Regions from separate parts of the Pseudoduganella sp. UC29_106 genome, predicted to be linked through region 3. Evidence: predicted binding sites of a transcription regulator. Region 3 holds the regulator's gene; each other region holds the start of a gene.
What was found. The regulator FNR, encoded in region 3, switches genes on or off when oxygen is low (the NO sensors DNR and NnrR bind a similar motif). The targets are predictions, from matches to a motif close to TTGATNNNNATCAA.

Region 1 (3,932 bases), 1.4 Mb from region 3:
CTGGTTTCCTTCAGTTTCTTGTCGAGGTCGGCGGCGATGTGCAGGTGGCCCTGGTCCAGCGCGGCGGACAACTGCTCGACCATTTCCATGAATTGCTTGTTGGCTTCTTTCTCGGCCGCGGTCGGCTTGTGCTTATCGCGCGACGGGCGCGCGGCGTGTTCGGCAGGCGCAGCCGCTTCGCCTTCCGCTACGGCTGGCGCCGCGGCATCGTGACCGGACTCGCCCGCGGCCTCGGCGGCGGCTTCCGGCTCGGCATCGGCGGCAGGCGCGGCAGACTCGGCTTGCGCGGAAGGCTCGGCGGCGGCGGCAGCTGGCGCAGGCGTGTGAACCGGGGCTGGGGCTGGGGCCGGCTCCGGCGCCGGCTGCTTCGGCGTCAGCTTGCTGCGCGCCTCACCGAGCGCCAGTTCGAAATCGCTCAGCAAATGCCGCGGCAACGATGCAAGCTCGGGCGAAGCCAACTGGGCCTCATGCTCGCTTGCAAAACGCTCCAGTTCCGCCAGCGCTGCGACAGCGTCGGCGGAAGACGTCAGCTTGCGCACGGCAGCCAGCGCATCGATCATGCCGCGCTGCAAAGCGACCTGCGCCTCCAGCCGGTGGCCGAGCGCTTCGCGGATGCCGCTGAAATTGCGCGGCCGGATCCGGCGCGGCGGCAATCACCTTCCACTGCCGGTCCAGGTCCGCGACCTGATTAGGGGTAAGCTTTTCATCCTGCAACAGACGCTGCGCTTGAGCAATGCACGCGTCGGCCTGGCGCTGTTCCGCCTGCTGATGGCGGATGGCATCGATGCGGCCTTGCATCAGCTTGGCCACGCGGCGGTCCGTGTTGCGCATGGCCTGCTGGACTTTTTCCAGCGCCGGCTGCGAATGCACGTGCTCGGCCGCAGCCAGGCGTACGTCGGCAAATTCGCTGTTGAGGATGAGTTCGACGGCTGTCTCTTCATTACCGGCCAGGCTGCGCGCCAGTTCGGCCTGGGCGCTGCGGCGGTCCGCGGCGCCGTTGGGCGCGCCATTGCCGGCGGCGTCCTGCCCGTTCTGGGCGGGAGCATCTGCCTGCGTATCGGCGCCCTTTTCACCGGGCCGCTTGAAGAGGAATTCGAACATGATAGCTATGATTGGATCAAAACCACCATCATAGCGCAGCGCCGACTTCTTTGTCGGCGGCAGAACGGCTCACTCATCACTGGTGAGCCGATGGCCCGCTCTACTCGGCCGCGGCGCGGTGAGCCGAATGCTGGCGACGGTGGTAGCGCAGCTCCGGCATGGGCAGGACATTCTCCGGTTCTTCGCGCACAGCCTCAAGGGCCCGGCGCGCTTCCACGGTGGATCTCCCATCCTTCACAGGCAAGGCCGGCTTGGCGCACTGCACGCGGCGCGCTTCCACCATCTCCGCATCGTGAGCGAGGAACTGGTTGGCGATCGCAAACCACGCTTCGCCACTGATGACGGCGCGCGCCATCGCAAACAGTTCCTTCTCTTCTTTCTCCAGGCGCTGCAACAGCGCACCGCAGAAGGCTTCGATTGCCTCGCAAATTTCGGTCACCTGTTCCTCGCTGCGCGCATTGGCGCTATCGAGTTCCTTCTGCAAGCGGCGGATCATCGCCAGTGCATTCTGGTTCAGGCGGCTCAATTCATCGAGCAATTGATTGGCCTGCTCGGTGGCCTCGCGTAATGCAGGAATCAGGTACAGCTCTATTTTGCGCCAGTGGCAAGCCTGGTAAAGACGCTCCAGTGTTTCGCATGCGTACTCAAGCTGGGACAGCGTAATGCTTTGCTGGCGTACGAACGTCGATTGCACGTATTTCTGGAACGATAGCAGGCTCAGGCGCACGTTGGCCTGTTCGACGGACAGGGCAACGAGTGTGTAAGTGGCCGTTAACATTCTTGCTCCCAAATGACGCTGTTGGCGGAACGGAAGTACAAGTGTAAATAAGCCCGACAGACCCGCCTTGATCAAAATCAAACATGGATCGGCGGTGTGCTAATAATTTACGGCGATTTCGGCCGTAGTTCAAGGCGAAGATCAACCATACCAGTTTCCCGCGACGACGTCACGGTTCCGCCGAATCTGCGCATCAAGTGTTGCATTCCTGTATTCTCCGCCAGCGCTTCACCGACCAACTCGCGCGTACCGCGACTAGTGAAATAGTCGATGAGCTTGCGGAACAAGATATTGCCCAGGCCTTTTCCTTTCAGGTCGGAACGGATGATGATGGCGAATTCGGCGTGCTGATTATCAGGGTCCGCCACGGCGCGCACCACGCCCAAAGTTTCGGCTTCGCCATCCATACCGGTTTGGGTCGCGATGAATGCCATTGCGCGGTCATAGTCGATTTGCGTGAGCCGCGCTAATTGTGCCGGCGGCAGTTCTTTCATCGCCGAAAAGAAGCGCAGGCGCACATCGTCGGGCGTGAGGCGCGCAAAGAAACGCACATGGGCCGGCGCATCTTCGGGACGGATCGGCCGCAGCAGCAAGGGGCTGCCCTGCCATTCAATTTCTTCTTCCAACGCCTGCGGATACGGGCGGATTGCCATCGCGGACTCTGGCCGTTTCGGTCCCAGTGCAATGCGCGCGGCCCGCGGGGACAGGCCGTCCTCGCCCGCCACCAGCGGATTGATTTCGAGGCTGGCCACTTCGCCGATGTCCGCAACGAGTTCGGCGACCTGGATCAGCATGCGGCAAACCGCATCGCTGTGTGGCTTCAGCGCACGCGAAACACGGGTGCGTTCAAGCATCTCGCGCGCCAGCACCATATTCAAGGGCGGCAGGCCGACGGCGCGATCGTCCACCACCTTGCCTGCGCTGCCGCCAAGTCCGATGCTGATCACGGGACCAAACACCGGGTCCACATTCATCGCGATGCGCAGTTGCTGGCTGTCGCCGCAATCCGCGTTAGCGCTATCGGCAAGCGTGACGCCATAGGCGGCCAGCACCGCGCGCAAAGGCTCCGGCGCCAGCTGCGGCAAGCCCTGCGCCTGCGCCGCTTCGACCACGGCGCGCGCAGCCTGGCGTTCCGGCGCGGAAGCCATCGGCGCCTGCGCCGGCACTTCGATCAGCAGCGCCTGATTGCGGTGCCAGGCCACGACCTGGCTGAAGGCGCGCACGGCTTTTTCCGGCGTGTCATATGCCGGCAACTCGGCCTGCGCGAACACCTGGCGCGCACCGGCCACCGCATCGCCACCCACCCAGCTGGCGAACACGCTGCGGCCGCTGGCCTTGATCAGCGGCGCCAGCGCCTGCGCCACTTCCGTGCTGCCGGTCGCGGACGAAGGCCCGTGCACGATCAGCAGCGCATCGGCCTGCGGTTCCTTCAGCAGCGTTTCCAGCACGGCGGCGTAGCGTTCGCCGTCCGCCTCGCCGCCGATGTCGATAGGGTTGGTGGCCGCCAGCCGCGCGGGCAGCTGCGATTGCAGCCGCTTCAGCGTATCGGGTGACAGCGGCGCCAGGCTGCCGTGCACCCAGTCCAGCGCATCGGCCGCCAGCTGGCCGGGGCCGGCGCCATTGCAGATGATGCCGAGGCGCTCGCCGCGCGTGGGCCGCGCACGCGCCAGGGTTTGCACCGCGTCGAACAGATCGGAGGACGAGAACACGCGCAGCATGCCGGCGCGCCGGATCACGGCGTCGTACACGCGGTCGTCGCCGCCGCGCCCCGCCTTCAGCACCACCACCTGCTTGCCGCGCGCCGCCAGCCGCGCCGCGGACATGAACTTGCGCGCGCAGCTTACCGTTTCGATGTGCATCAGGATGGCGTTGGTGTCGTCATCCGCGGCGAGGAAATCAAGCATGTCGCCCAGGTCGATATCGCCGCCTTCCACCAACGACACCACGCGCGAGAAGCCTATGCCCTGGCGCCGCGCCCAGTCCAGCACCGCCGTCATCACAGTGGCCGATTGCGATATGAAGGCCAGCTTGCCCGGCTTGGCGCCCACATGGG
Region 2 (3,932 bases), 1.7 Mb from region 3:
GAAGGATAGAACCTCATATTCGGCGTCATCCATCATGGCAGCCAGCTTGGAGAATTTGGCCCGCAGCTGGTCGGCCACTGTTCGCCACTGCCCGCTGGCTGCCTCGGCGCTTTCCTGCACAAAGATGGTATTGATCATGGCCAGTACGGCCTGGCGCTGGCCTTTACCAACATGCGCCAGGGCGTTACGGATAAAGTGCACACGGCAACGCTGCCAAGTTGTCTTCAACACCTTGCTGGTGGCCGCCTTCAGCCCTTCATGGGCATCCGAGATAACCAGCTTAACGCCACGCAGCCCTCGCCGCGTCAGGCCGCGCAGAAACTCGGTCCAGAAAGGCTCAGCCTCGGAAGGGCCGGTCGCCACGCCAAGGATTTCGCGCACGCCGTCAGTGTTGACGGCCACCGCGATTATCACGGCCACTGACACAACTCGGCCGGCCTGACGCGATTTAACGTAGGTGGCATCGATCCACAGGTAAGGCCAATCGCCTTCGATAGGCCGACCAAGGAAAGCTTGTACCCGCTCATCGATCTCTTCGCACAGCCGCGAGACCTGGCTCTTGGAGACGCCGGTCATGCCCATAGCCTTGACCAGTTCATCGACTGAGCGGGTGGAGATGCCCTGAATATAGGCCTCCTGAATCACCGCTGTTAGCGCCTTTTCGGCTGTGCGCCGTGGCTCCAGGAAGCCGGGGAAATAACTGCCGCTGCGCAGCTTGGGTATTTTGAGATCGACTTTGCCGGCCCGGGTTTCATAAGCGCGGTCGCGATAGCCGTTGCGGCTGTTGATGCGTTCATCACTGCGCTCGCCATAGGCGGCCTGGCAAAGCGCTTCCACGTCCATTTCCATGAGCCGCTGCAAGGCATGTTGCAAGGTCTGACGGATGAAATCTGCATCCGCCCCCTTTTCGGCGAGCTCGGATAGTGCGATAGTGGCGTTGGTCATTGTGTTTCCCTTAGGTTGAGTTAAGGTCTTCGCAAACCCAACATTACCTTAAGAATCACAATGGCCGCCCTCAAGCAGCCTTCCTAAACGCCGACTCCGGCGACCTCTTCATACACCACACCCTGGGGCACCATCGTCGCGTTGGCAAACAAGATGGCGCGCATCGCCTGGGCGATGATGACCAAAGGCACTGATTACCACCCTGGCACGTTGCCAGCTTGAACCGCAACACACTGAATAGAAAAAGAGGAGCTTCCAACCGCGATTGCAAAACATGACGTTGATGGCCAACAGGTCGAACCGGCGCTGGCAGACCCCGGCAATGTCTGCGGCCCACGAGCCCGAAACAGCAATAGGGAGCTGGCGCGCGAATAGCCCATTATGGTCCTTGCCTCAGGAGAGGCAACGCAGTTGAGACCGGATATACGTGAGCAGTCGCACCTCAAAGTCAAAGACGGAACGTTTGCAAACGAGGAGGAGTCCATATACGAATAGCCCATTATGGTCCTTGCCTCAGGAGAGGCAACGCAGTTAGAGACCGGATATACGTGAGCAGTCGCACCTCAAAGTCAAAGACGGAACGTTTGCAAACGAGGAGGAGTCCATATACTGACGCTCGTAAACTTGAGAGATATATTTTTTGAGGCAAGGATGGAATATCAACTTGTTTTGCAAATGAGAGGTCATTCTTTGATAAACTTTGACGAACTGATAAGTCTAGAAGATGAGTTGAACCTCGCGCTCAGTGATATGGCTGGGGTGGATGGCCACGACATGGGGCGCGATGAAGCGAACATTTTCATAATCACGTCAAACCCTTTAGTCGCCTTCTCACGTGCCAAGCCGATTCTCGAGCGGCGCAACTTGCTTCCAACCATCAATGCCGCTTTCAGATCGCTGACGGACGAAACTTACTCCAATATCTGGCCCGAAGACTCGAAAGTTGAATTCTCGGTTGCATAGGGCGCATGCGGCCAAAACCGGACGCACAACTTAATTAAGCATTGAGGCATGAAGAAGAAGACAGCGCTGGCTGCTTTTTTCATTTGGTCAGTGTGACCGCAATGGCCAAAGCTAGGTCCATGGTGTTTATGTGGGCCTCTACCCAGTCAGGCAGCGAGCGGATAATCTCGCGCGAGCCGGTTTCATCGCCGATGGCCAGCAGGCATTGTGCTCGGTCGATTTCGGCGAGCAGGCTGTTATGTGCAGCTTGGTGGACAACAGCTGGCGCGTAGTTGATGTCTCGCATTAGCCGGTTTTCCTCGGTCAAGTCTCCGGCGAGTTCGGTTGCCAGCCGCCGGCACGCGTCATCAAAGGCGGGGCGGGGCAGACCCTGCATGGATTGAAGCAGGTCGAAGACAATACGGTGAGACTGGTCCAATACAGGGATGCCGAGTGCCAGGTCCGGACCAAAAATGATGGAATCCATGGACTTCTCCGAAGATGTGGTTCACGAATTGTGCTGTACGGAAAGTCGACGGCACATGATCTAGGTCAAATTTGCTGCCCGCGACGCAGGTCGTGCACGGTGCAACGTAGGTTGGCGAGCTGTCCAATCCTCGGGCGTGGAAAAGTGTGAATCTTCCCTGGCGGCAAGGTGTTATCCTGAGCGAAGTCGGCCGAGTACGGCCAGGAACCGCCTTTCAATCAAAACATGACATCTAATACCAATACATGGCGTACTCATCCACTTGTCCGGGGAGTGGAATATGCGGTTTCTGCTCCCATCAACAGACAAGCTGGAAGTTTTTCACCCGAGCGAAGTTATCGCCTTGTTGATGTCGCGTACAGTCGGTACGATTCATCCACCGTCTTTACATTCACGGCGGACCGTGCCGAGACGGCAATTCAATGGTGGTGGCATGATGATGAGCCAGACTCGCTTCCATCGGAGCTGTTTCGTCGGATAAATTGATAAGACGCGATTCAGCCAGAAGCTGCCGCTGAAAGAGCATACAGGATTCAAAATGTTTCGTTCAATGAGGTCCTTTAGATTCTGGTCAATGGGGATAGGACTAATCTCCCTGGTACCGCTCGGCTACTTCATGTATCAAAATTGGCTATTTTCTCAATGGGCACGGGAGCGCGTTAGAAACGGAGAGTTTGTTTGCGGAACTGGGATGTTTGCGCTGCTCGTGCTTTGTGTTGTGACTGCCGGTACTCTTTCAGGTGTCGCCACTTTACTCGGTTTAGCCGGATACGTCAGAATGGAACGGCCGAGACCCAAAAAACGACTACTGGAAATAATTCTGATTTCGAGTGTTGCGGCTCTTGCCTTTGTGGCAGGGCTCTTCTTTGTCTGACCCATACCAGCCAAGAGCGGCCCCTATTTACGGGAAAATGTCCATGGATACAGTCGATGCACAGATATTAAGGGTAGCAGAAGAACTAGTGTCCGGAGCCTCGAAAGCTGTTGCAGACGAGCTAGCTCGGATGACGCCTGTCAGCCCCAAGTATATGAGGTTGGCGCACTTTCTCTTTCACTATCTTGCGGACGAAGATATTCGAGAGCGGGACGACGAATACGCTAGACTCCAACTTGCGCAGCTACGTCAACTGATTACCGAAGCGACTTACTAAAACGGCCAAGAGCGGACCACCGAAACGTTTGCTAAGCTCACCAGACTAATTTCGCTATGAAATCAGCAACCTCTATTAACGAAGCAGACGAATTCGCGTCGCGAGTGCTAAAGGTCAATCATGCGGGGGAAAATGGGGCCGTAAACATATATGCAGCACAAATAATCCTCGCCCGAATCACCGCGCCCAAGATCGTGGGCGAGCTAAGCGAGTTCAAGTCTCATGAAGAAAGGCACCGAGCTGTATTCTGGGCGGAACTTCAACGCCGAAATCGTCCACGTTGCCGTAGCTACTGGCTTTGCGGTATTGGTGGCTTCATACTTGGGCTAGTGACCGGGGCTTTCGGGCGTGGCGCCATCACTGCAACCACTGTGGCGGTAGAGCGAGTAGTGCTTCGCCATCTTGAG
Region 3 (3,932 bases):
GCAGCGCACTGGCCTGCATTGCAGCTGCGAGATCGCGCCTGCAGTCGCTGAACTGGAACTGGATACGGAACGCAGCACCATGCTGTTCCGGGTCGCGCAGGAGGCGCTGACCAATGTAGTACGCCACGCCGATGCCAGCGAAGTGCGCCTTTCCGCCACGCGCGACAAAGGCGCTGTGCTGCTGACGATCGCGGATAACGGCAAGGGCATCGACAAGGCCCATCTCTTGACTAAGGAATCATTTGGCATCATGGGTATGCATGAACGTACGCGCGGCTTCGGCGGCGTCCTGACAATTACCGGCACTCCTGATAATGGCACCGTGCTGCGACTTCGACTGCCTCTGGAGGGCGGCCATGGGTGACCAGATCAGCGTGCTGCTGGTGGACGATCACGCCATCGCGCGCAACGGCGTTCGGCTGATGCTGGGCACCGCGCCCGATATCAGTGTCGAGGGAGAGGCCAGCAACGCGGTGGAAGCGATGGAGCGCGTGGCCGAACGCAGCTACGATGTGGCCCTGGTCGATATCAAGATGCCAGGCAAAAATGGGCTGGACTTGCTGAAATCCCTGCGCGCCGAATATCCGCGCATGGCCGTTTTGGTGCTGAGTACCTATTCGGAAGAGATCTACGCAGTGCGCGCACTGAAGCTGGGCGCGGCCGGTTATCTGACCAAGGATGCGCCGACGGCCACGTTGATTGAGGCGGTGCGCAAGGCGGCTTGCGGTGGCAAGCATGTGAGCCCGGCGCTGCTTGAGAAACTGGCTAGCCTGGTCGGCGGCGGATCGACGGGCGACCACGAGGCCCTGTCCAACCGTGAGCTGGAAGTGTTCAAGCTGATCGCAGCCGGCGAGTCGCTGGTGCGCATCGGCGAACTGCTGCACCTGAGCCCCAACACCGTGACCACCTATCGCAGCCGGATTCTCGAAAAAATGGGCATGGCCAGCAACGCGGACATCACGCGCTACGCCCTGGAACATGGCCTGATCTGACATTGTAGGGGAACCCCTACGCCAATTGCATGGCTAGCCCGATAGCGCTGTAGGGGGATTCGGACGATACTGCTGCTGTCTATAAGAAGGAGCAGCGAAATGTCTACCCCCCAGGCCACCAAATGTTCTCTGTGCAGTTTTAACAAGCTTTGTCTGCCGCAGGGCCTGAACGACGACGACATTGCGCGCCTGGATCAGATCATCGCGCGCCGCCGCCGTGTGCCGCGCGACGAGCAGCTATATGTGGAAGGCCAGCCGTTCCACCACCTGTTCGCCGTCCGCTTCGGCCATTTCAAGACCGTGCAGGTCAGCCAGCGCGGCGAGCAGCAGATCGGCGGTTTCCACATGGCCGGCGACCTGCTGGGCATGGAAGCCATCGGCACCGGCCAGCACACCGTCAGCGCCGTGGCGCTGGAAGACAGTGAAGTCTGCGAGATTCCGTTCGCCCGCCTGCAGGAGCTGGTGATGCAGGTGCCCGTGCTGCTGCAGCACTTCCACCGCACCATGAGCCGTGAAATCCAGCGCGAGCAGTCCGTGATGCTGTTCCTGAGCCATATGCGCGCCGAGCAGCGCCTGGCGCTGTTCCTCCTCAATCTCTCCGGCCGCTATGCGCAGCGTGGCTATTCCTCGACCAGCTTCCAGCTGCGCATGTCGCGCGAGGATATCGGCGGCTACCTGGGCCTCACCGTGGAAAGCGTAAGCCGTCAGCTGGCCCGCCTGAAGTCGGACGGCCTGATCGCCCTGAATAACCGCGACCTGCGTATCCTTGACCGTTCCCGCCTCGAGGCGCTCTCCAGCGGCATGCCTGTTGCGGAAGCCGCCTGCGCGGCCTAATTCCTCAGCGCGACTGCCAGCGCTGCATCCATCGTATCCATGTGCGCCTGCAGCCATACGGCCAGCAGGCGTATGGCTTTGCGCCCGTAAGCGTGGTCTTCGGCTTGCATCGCGTGGCGCAGGCAAGCCATGATCCGCATATGCTCGGCCGTGTGCTCTTCGCGGCGTTCATATGCGCTTGCCTTCATCAAGTCATCTTCGGCGCGCAAGTCTTCTTCCAGTGCGCGCATCAGTTCCTGGGTGCCGGAGGCGAAGTCTTCATCGGACGCGTCCTGCAATTGCGCCAGCATGTAGAACAGTTCCTTGTGCGCTTCGTCCATCTCCGGGATGCCGAGCGTGGTGTCGTTTGGCGTTTTCATGGATCCAGTGTGCGCGCGGCGGGCCTTGCGCGGCCATGATCCAGATCAAGTTACCAATGCACCGCGCCGAACTGGATGGCCAAGTGGTCGATGAAAAGGCGCGTGCGGGAGGGCAGGGCGCCAGCGCCGGGCCAGACTGCGTGGATAGGCACGGGCGGCGGTTCGAAGCCGCGCAGGATGGTTTCGACGCGGCCTTCGTCGAGCATGCGCCTGATTTGCCAATAGGGGGCCATGCCGGCGCCGAGGCCATTCGCCACGGCTTCGTTGGCGGCTGACGCATCGTTGACGCTGAAGGCGCCGTGGACCTTGATGTGGCGGACTTCGCCATCGACGTTGACGGGCCATTGCTTGCGGTCGGCGCCGGTGGTGCGCAGCACGCAGGGCAGGGCTGCGAGCGACTGCGGGTGCTCGGGGCGGCCGTGCTGCTGCAGCCAGGCGGGGGATGCGAAGAAGACGCGGCGCATGTCCGCCAGCTTGCGGGCGCGCAGGGTGGAGTCGGGCAGGTCGCCAAGCCGCACGGCGAGGTCAAGCTGGTCGGCGACCAGGTCGGCCTTGCGCTCGCTGAGCGCCAATTCGACTTCGATCTGCGGCCAGCGCTGCATGAACGCTGCTGTCATGGGCGTGAGCCAGGTTGCGCCGAGCAGCGCCGGCGCGGCCACGCGCAGCTTGCCTTTGGGCGCTTCGCCGTCGTGCCGGGCGGATTCGCGGGCGGCTTCGATATCGGCCAGCACGCGGCGCATGCGCTCGGCGAAGGCCGCGCCGGCGGGCGTGGCTTGCAGGCGGCGCGTGGTGCGCTGGATCAGTTGTGCGCCCAGTTCCGCCTCCAGTTCCGCCAGCGCGCGGCTGACGGCCTGCAGCGAGCGGCCGGTACGGCGGGCGGCTTCGGTCAGCGAGCCCGCGTCCAGGATGGCGATGAAGGTGGCGTAGTCGGCCAGGTCGGTCATGATTCTCCCATTTTAAGGGAGAGTGTATCGCAGGTGGTACGGATTGTCCCGATCTCGATCAATAATTAAGCTGACATCTCTATTTCGGAGGCCAGCATGATGCTTTATCACATTGATTCCTTCACCCGAACGCCATTTCGCGGTAATCCCGCCGGTGTTGTGCTCGATGCGGACGGGCTATCGGATGCGCAGATGCAGGACATCGCGCGCGAACTGAAACATTCCGAGACGGCCTTTGTGTTGCGGCCGACGGCGGCGGATCACGATGTCTGGGTGCGCTTCTTTACGCCGACCATTGAAGTGCCGGTTTGCGGGCATGCCACGATTGCGGCGCATTACGCCTTGGCTCATGCTCGTCGTCTTCCGCCGGGCAGCGTGACCGTGCAGCGCACCGGGGCGGGCCTGCAGCGCATCCGTTCCGTACGCGAGGGCGGCGATTGGCGCATCGAGATCGAGCAGGGGCCGATCTCCTTTGGCGAGCCGCTGGATGGTGCTTGGCGGGCGCGCGCGGCTGCTGCACTGCGGCTGGCGGGCGGCGTTTCAGCCCTCGATGCGGCCCGTCCGCTGCAGGTGGTCTCCACTGGGCACTCAAAAGTGATGGTGCCCCTGCGGGACGACTATCCGCTTGATTCCTTGGCACCGGATTTGCCGGCGCTGGCTTCGCTAAGCGCGGAGTTAGGCTGCAATGGCTGGTTTCCGTTCGTGATCAGCGGCCCGCGTCGCACCGATGGGCGCATGTTTGCGCCGGCTATCGGGATTGACGAGGATCCGGTGACGGGGAATGCCAACGGGCCGTTGGGGGC
Region 4 (3,932 bases), 2.2 Mb from region 3:
TTATCCTTAAATAAGAATCATTCGCATTTGCATTATGCGCAGCACAAAACCGATTGTCAATAAAAAAAGACCCGCCGAAGCGGGCCCAAGCTGGGTTCGGATATTCAGAGGGCGGCGAGCAGCGGGGCGGGCGCTTCGGCCGCCACGGCAGCGGCCTTGCCACGGCCAGGCACTTTGCCGCGGGCGCGCGAGGGCGGCAGGCGGCGCAGGCATTTCAGCGCTTCCGGGTCCTTGATGCCGATGGTGCGCTGGTCCACGCTGATCAGGCCGATTTCATTGAAGGCCGACAGCGTGCGGCTGACCGTCTCCAGGGTCAGGCCAAGGTAGGAGCCGATTTCGTGGCGCGTCATGCGCAGGTTGAACAGCTTGCTGGAATAGCCCATCTGGGCAAAGCGTTCGGACAGCGACACGAGGAAGCGCGCCACGCGGGCTTCGGCGCTCAGTGCGCCCAGCATGCCGATCATGGCTTGCTCGCGCACCAGCTCGCGGCTCATCACGCCATACAGCATGTTTTCCAGCTCCAGGTGGATGCGGCCCAGGGCGGTCAGTTTCTTGAAGGGGAGCAGGATGAGGTCGCAGTCCGACAGCGCGACGGCTTCCGATGAATAGTGGCGGGTGTGGATGCCATCCACGCCCAGCAGGTCGCCCTTCATCGGGAAGGCCAATACCTGCTCATTGCCGAATTCATCGATCAGCACGGTTTTCAGGAATCCGGAATTCACGACATACAGCATGTCGAAGGGCTGGCCGATGGTGTGGATGCGCTGGCCCGTCTTGAACTGGACATGCTGGAACAGCAGTTCGTCGACATTGATGGAGCAGACCGGGATGTGGAGCAGTTCGCAGACCTCTTTCAAATTGGACCACAGCCGGCCCTGGCGCTGGCGACCCGCCTCCGTTGAAGTGGGGGCCGCGCTGGCACGAATGTCAGACGATTGCGTCGAAAGCATACTCATCTCCTGGTCAGGACGTCGCTTGCGTGTTTTATTATATTGCCAGAAAGCTCATATATTTCCGGCAACTCAAGCGTGATGGTTTCAGTATGCCAACACAGGTGTTGTCTTCATATCAGCAAAGCGCTGAATATGGGCGTAGGAGCCGGCGCGCTGATGTAGGAATTTTCCTAATCAGCGAAGGTCAGGTCTTGAAAGGGGAGAGCAGCTTGTGCGCGACAGCGTACTGAACCAGTTCCGACAAGGAAGCCATGCCCATCTTCTGCATGATGCGCGTCTTGTGCGTGCTGACGGTCTTTACGCTCAGGTGCAGGCCGTTGGCAATCTCGGTGATGGACTTGCCGCCCACCAGCAAGGAAAAAACTTCGAACTCGCGGTCGGACAGCTGCTTGTGCAGCAGCGTCTCGTTCGGCTGCATGATATTCAGGGCCAGCTGCTCGGCCACCTCGGTACTGATATAAGGACGGCCGGAGGCCACCTTGCGGATCGCCCCCACCAGCTGGGTGCCCGCGCTTTCCTTGGTCAGATAGCCCTGGGCGCCGGCACGGATGGCGCGCACCGCATACTGTTCCTCTTCATGCATGGTGAGGATGAGAATGGCCAGCTTGGGCGCCTCGCTCTTGATCTGGCGGATCAGGTCCACGCCGCTGCGGCCGGGCATGGAGAGGTCCAGCAGCAGCAGGTCGAAGCCGCCCTGGCGCACATGGCCCAGCACTTCGAAGCCGTCGACGGCTTCCCCAACTATGTCGATATCCGGCGCCCCGTCGAGAATGCGCTTCAGGCCCTCGCGCATGATGGTGTGGTCGTCGGCGATGACAATTCGAATCATGGGATTTTTGATAACTTTGTGAAATAATTAACAATTGGGGCGCGCCGTTCCGGCGCCAGGCCGGCCGGACGCTTTATTCGACGGGCGTCGGGTCCTTGATCAAGCGGTGCACCAGCACCGGGATCTTCGAGTGGGACAGCACTTTATTCGTTACGCTCCCAAGAAGCAACTGGCCCCAGCCGCTGCGGCCGTGCGAACCCATGAAAATGAGGTCGCAGCCATTCTTCTCAGCCACGTCGACGATCTTCAGCGCCGCGCTTTCCGCGAACGCCGTCATCCCTTCCGCCCGCACCCCTTTCCTGGCGCAGGATTCCAGGATGGGCTGGACGTGCTCGTTCCCTGCCCGCTGCATCGCCGCCCGGTACTCTTCCTCGCTGGGATAGCTGGGCGGGATGATTTCCACATAGATCGGATACTGGTATTCCGGGGCCACAAACAGAGCCAGCACTTCGGCGCCCATCTGCTGTGCGAAATTGGTTCCCGCACAGGCGGTCTTGCTGGAGATAGCCGAACCGTCGGTGGTGATCAGGATTTTCCGGTACATACAGCCTCCTCTTATGGGGGTCCTATCCCTCATTGTAGCCCCGTTTTCACCTATTGTTCTGTTGTAAAGACTTGATATTTGTCAATAAATGCTGCGCTCTGCCGCAAAAGAGATGTAAATAGTGCATTTTTCGGGCATTCCCAAATACAACAGTCGGCGCGCAGTGAATGGGAATGCAAAGGGAGAGATTGAACTAAGGGGCGCGCCCCTGATACACTCGCGTAAGTGCTGATATTGCCGAGGATCAACGGCAGCAATTTTTTAGACATGGAGAAGCAGGGATTATGACTGACGCCGCTGATGATTTCGACGCATTATTCGAGGAAGTGTCCGCTCAGCGGAACGCTGCGGCTGCCTACCCCGGCGCCAGCCCTGGCTCCGGCCCCAGCCGCTTCCGCGGAAGATGAGCTGGAGAATCTGTTCGACGAAATCGCCTCTGCCCGCAGCGCCGATGCGCCGGCCCCCGCCGCCGCGCCCGCTGTAGCCGCATCCAACGATGTCCAGGGCGCCGAAGGCGACGCGCATGATGGCTCGATGTTCGAGCGCCTGGGCGGCATCGTGCGCCTGCTGCACGATTCGCTGCGCGAACTGGGCTACGACAAGGCGCTGACGGAAGCCTCGACCCAGATCATGGACGCGCAGGACCGCCTGGAATATGTCGCTTCGCTGACCGAGCAGGCCGCCAACAAGGTGCTGAATACCCTGGACGATGGCATGCCGGCCCAGGATGTGCTGTCGAAGAAATCCAAGGAAATGGAAGACCGCTGGGCCGACCTGTTCGCCGGCAAGCTCAGCATCGATGAATTCAAGACCCTGGCCGGCGATTCGCGCGCCTTTGCCCAGGCCGTCTCCGAAGCCACCGAAGCGGAGAAGGCGCGCCTGCTGGAAATCATGATGGCCCAGGACTTCCAGGACATCACTGGCCAGCTGATCAAGAAAGTGGTCAACATCACCAAGACGGTCGAAAACGAACTGGCCCAGCTGCTGAAGGATAACGCCCCGGCCGAAGTGCGCGAGAAGATTGCGCAGAAAGAGGTGTCGCTGATGTCCGGTCCATCCGCTCCGTCGGTGGCCCTGAGTCAGGACAGTGTGGACGACCTGCTTGCCGATCTGGGATTCTAATGGACGATATGCTCAAGGAGTTCGTTGTCGAGGCGATGGACTTGGCCGTTAAACGTGGAAGAGCACCTGCTGCGCCTCGAACGTGACCCCGACAACAAAGAAACGCTGAACGCCGTTTTCCGCTCCTTCCATACCATCAAGGGTGGTGCGGGCTTCATGAACCTGGGCGCGCTGGTTTCCGCCTGCCACCTGACCGAAAACCTGTTCGACGCGCTGCGCACCGGCGCCGCACCCGTGACCCCGCTGTCGATCGAAGCGGCGCTGCAGGCGTCCGGCTTCGTGGCCGACCAGCTGGCCGAACTGAATAACGGCGCCGCTCCCGACAGCCTGCCCGACATGCCGGGCGACCTGGAAGCGATCCTGAAGGATGCGATCGAGGGCAAGGCAACGTCCGCCAAGCCGGCCGCCAAGGCTGCTGCTCCCGCCGCCGCTCCGGCTCCCGCCGTTGCAACACCCGCCGCCGCTTCGTCCGCCCCTGCCGCAG

Region 1: the regulator FNR is predicted to act here: its motif matches at 1,947-1,960, upstream of ACHMW6_RS22055 (hemerythrin domain-containing protein).
Region 2: the regulator FNR is predicted to act here: its motif matches at 2,430-2,443, upstream of ACHMW6_RS23925 (bacteriohemerythrin).
Region 4: the regulator FNR is predicted to act here: its motif matches at 2,398-2,411, upstream of ACHMW6_RS26390 (universal stress protein).

What each region holds. Positions count from the first base shown of each region.
Region 1 is NZ_CP171977.1:4,428,663-4,432,594, forward strand. It holds gene ACHMW6_RS22045 (DUF349 domain-containing protein) at 1-560, opposite strand, end outside; gene ACHMW6_RS22050 (hypothetical protein) at 466-1,101, opposite strand; gene ACHMW6_RS22055 (hemerythrin domain-containing protein) at 1,202-1,879, opposite strand; gene ACHMW6_RS22060 (bifunctional acetate--CoA ligase family protein/GNAT family N-acetyltransferase) at 1,987-3,932, opposite strand, start outside.
Region 2 is NZ_CP171977.1:4,777,308-4,781,239, forward strand. It holds gene ACHMW6_RS23915 (IS256 family transposase) at 1-945, opposite strand, end outside; gene ACHMW6_RS23920 (hypothetical protein) at 1,597-1,908, shown strand; gene ACHMW6_RS23925 (bacteriohemerythrin) at 1,988-2,374, opposite strand; gene ACHMW6_RS23930 (demethoxyubiquinone hydroxylase family protein) at 3,582-3,932, shown strand, end outside.
Region 3 is NZ_CP171977.1:3,071,305-3,075,236, forward strand. It holds gene ACHMW6_RS15790 (PAS domain S-box protein) at 1-364, shown strand, start outside; gene ACHMW6_RS15795 (response regulator) at 357-992, shown strand; gene fnr (fumarate/nitrate reduction transcriptional regulator Fnr) at 1,092-1,826, shown strand; gene ACHMW6_RS15805 (bacteriohemerythrin) at 1,823-2,185, opposite strand; gene ACHMW6_RS15810 (LysR family transcriptional regulator) at 2,236-3,129, opposite strand; gene ACHMW6_RS15815 (PhzF family isomerase) at 3,226-3,932, shown strand, end outside.
Region 4 is NZ_CP171977.1:5,258,476-5,262,407, reverse strand. It holds gene ACHMW6_RS26400 (Crp/Fnr family transcriptional regulator) at 105-950, opposite strand; gene ACHMW6_RS26395 (response regulator) at 1,138-1,782, opposite strand; gene ACHMW6_RS26390 (universal stress protein) at 1,856-2,326, opposite strand; gene ACHMW6_RS26385 (protein phosphatase CheZ) at 2,627-3,448, shown strand; partial or broken gene ACHMW6_RS26380 (chemotaxis protein CheA) at 3,448-3,932, shown strand, end outside.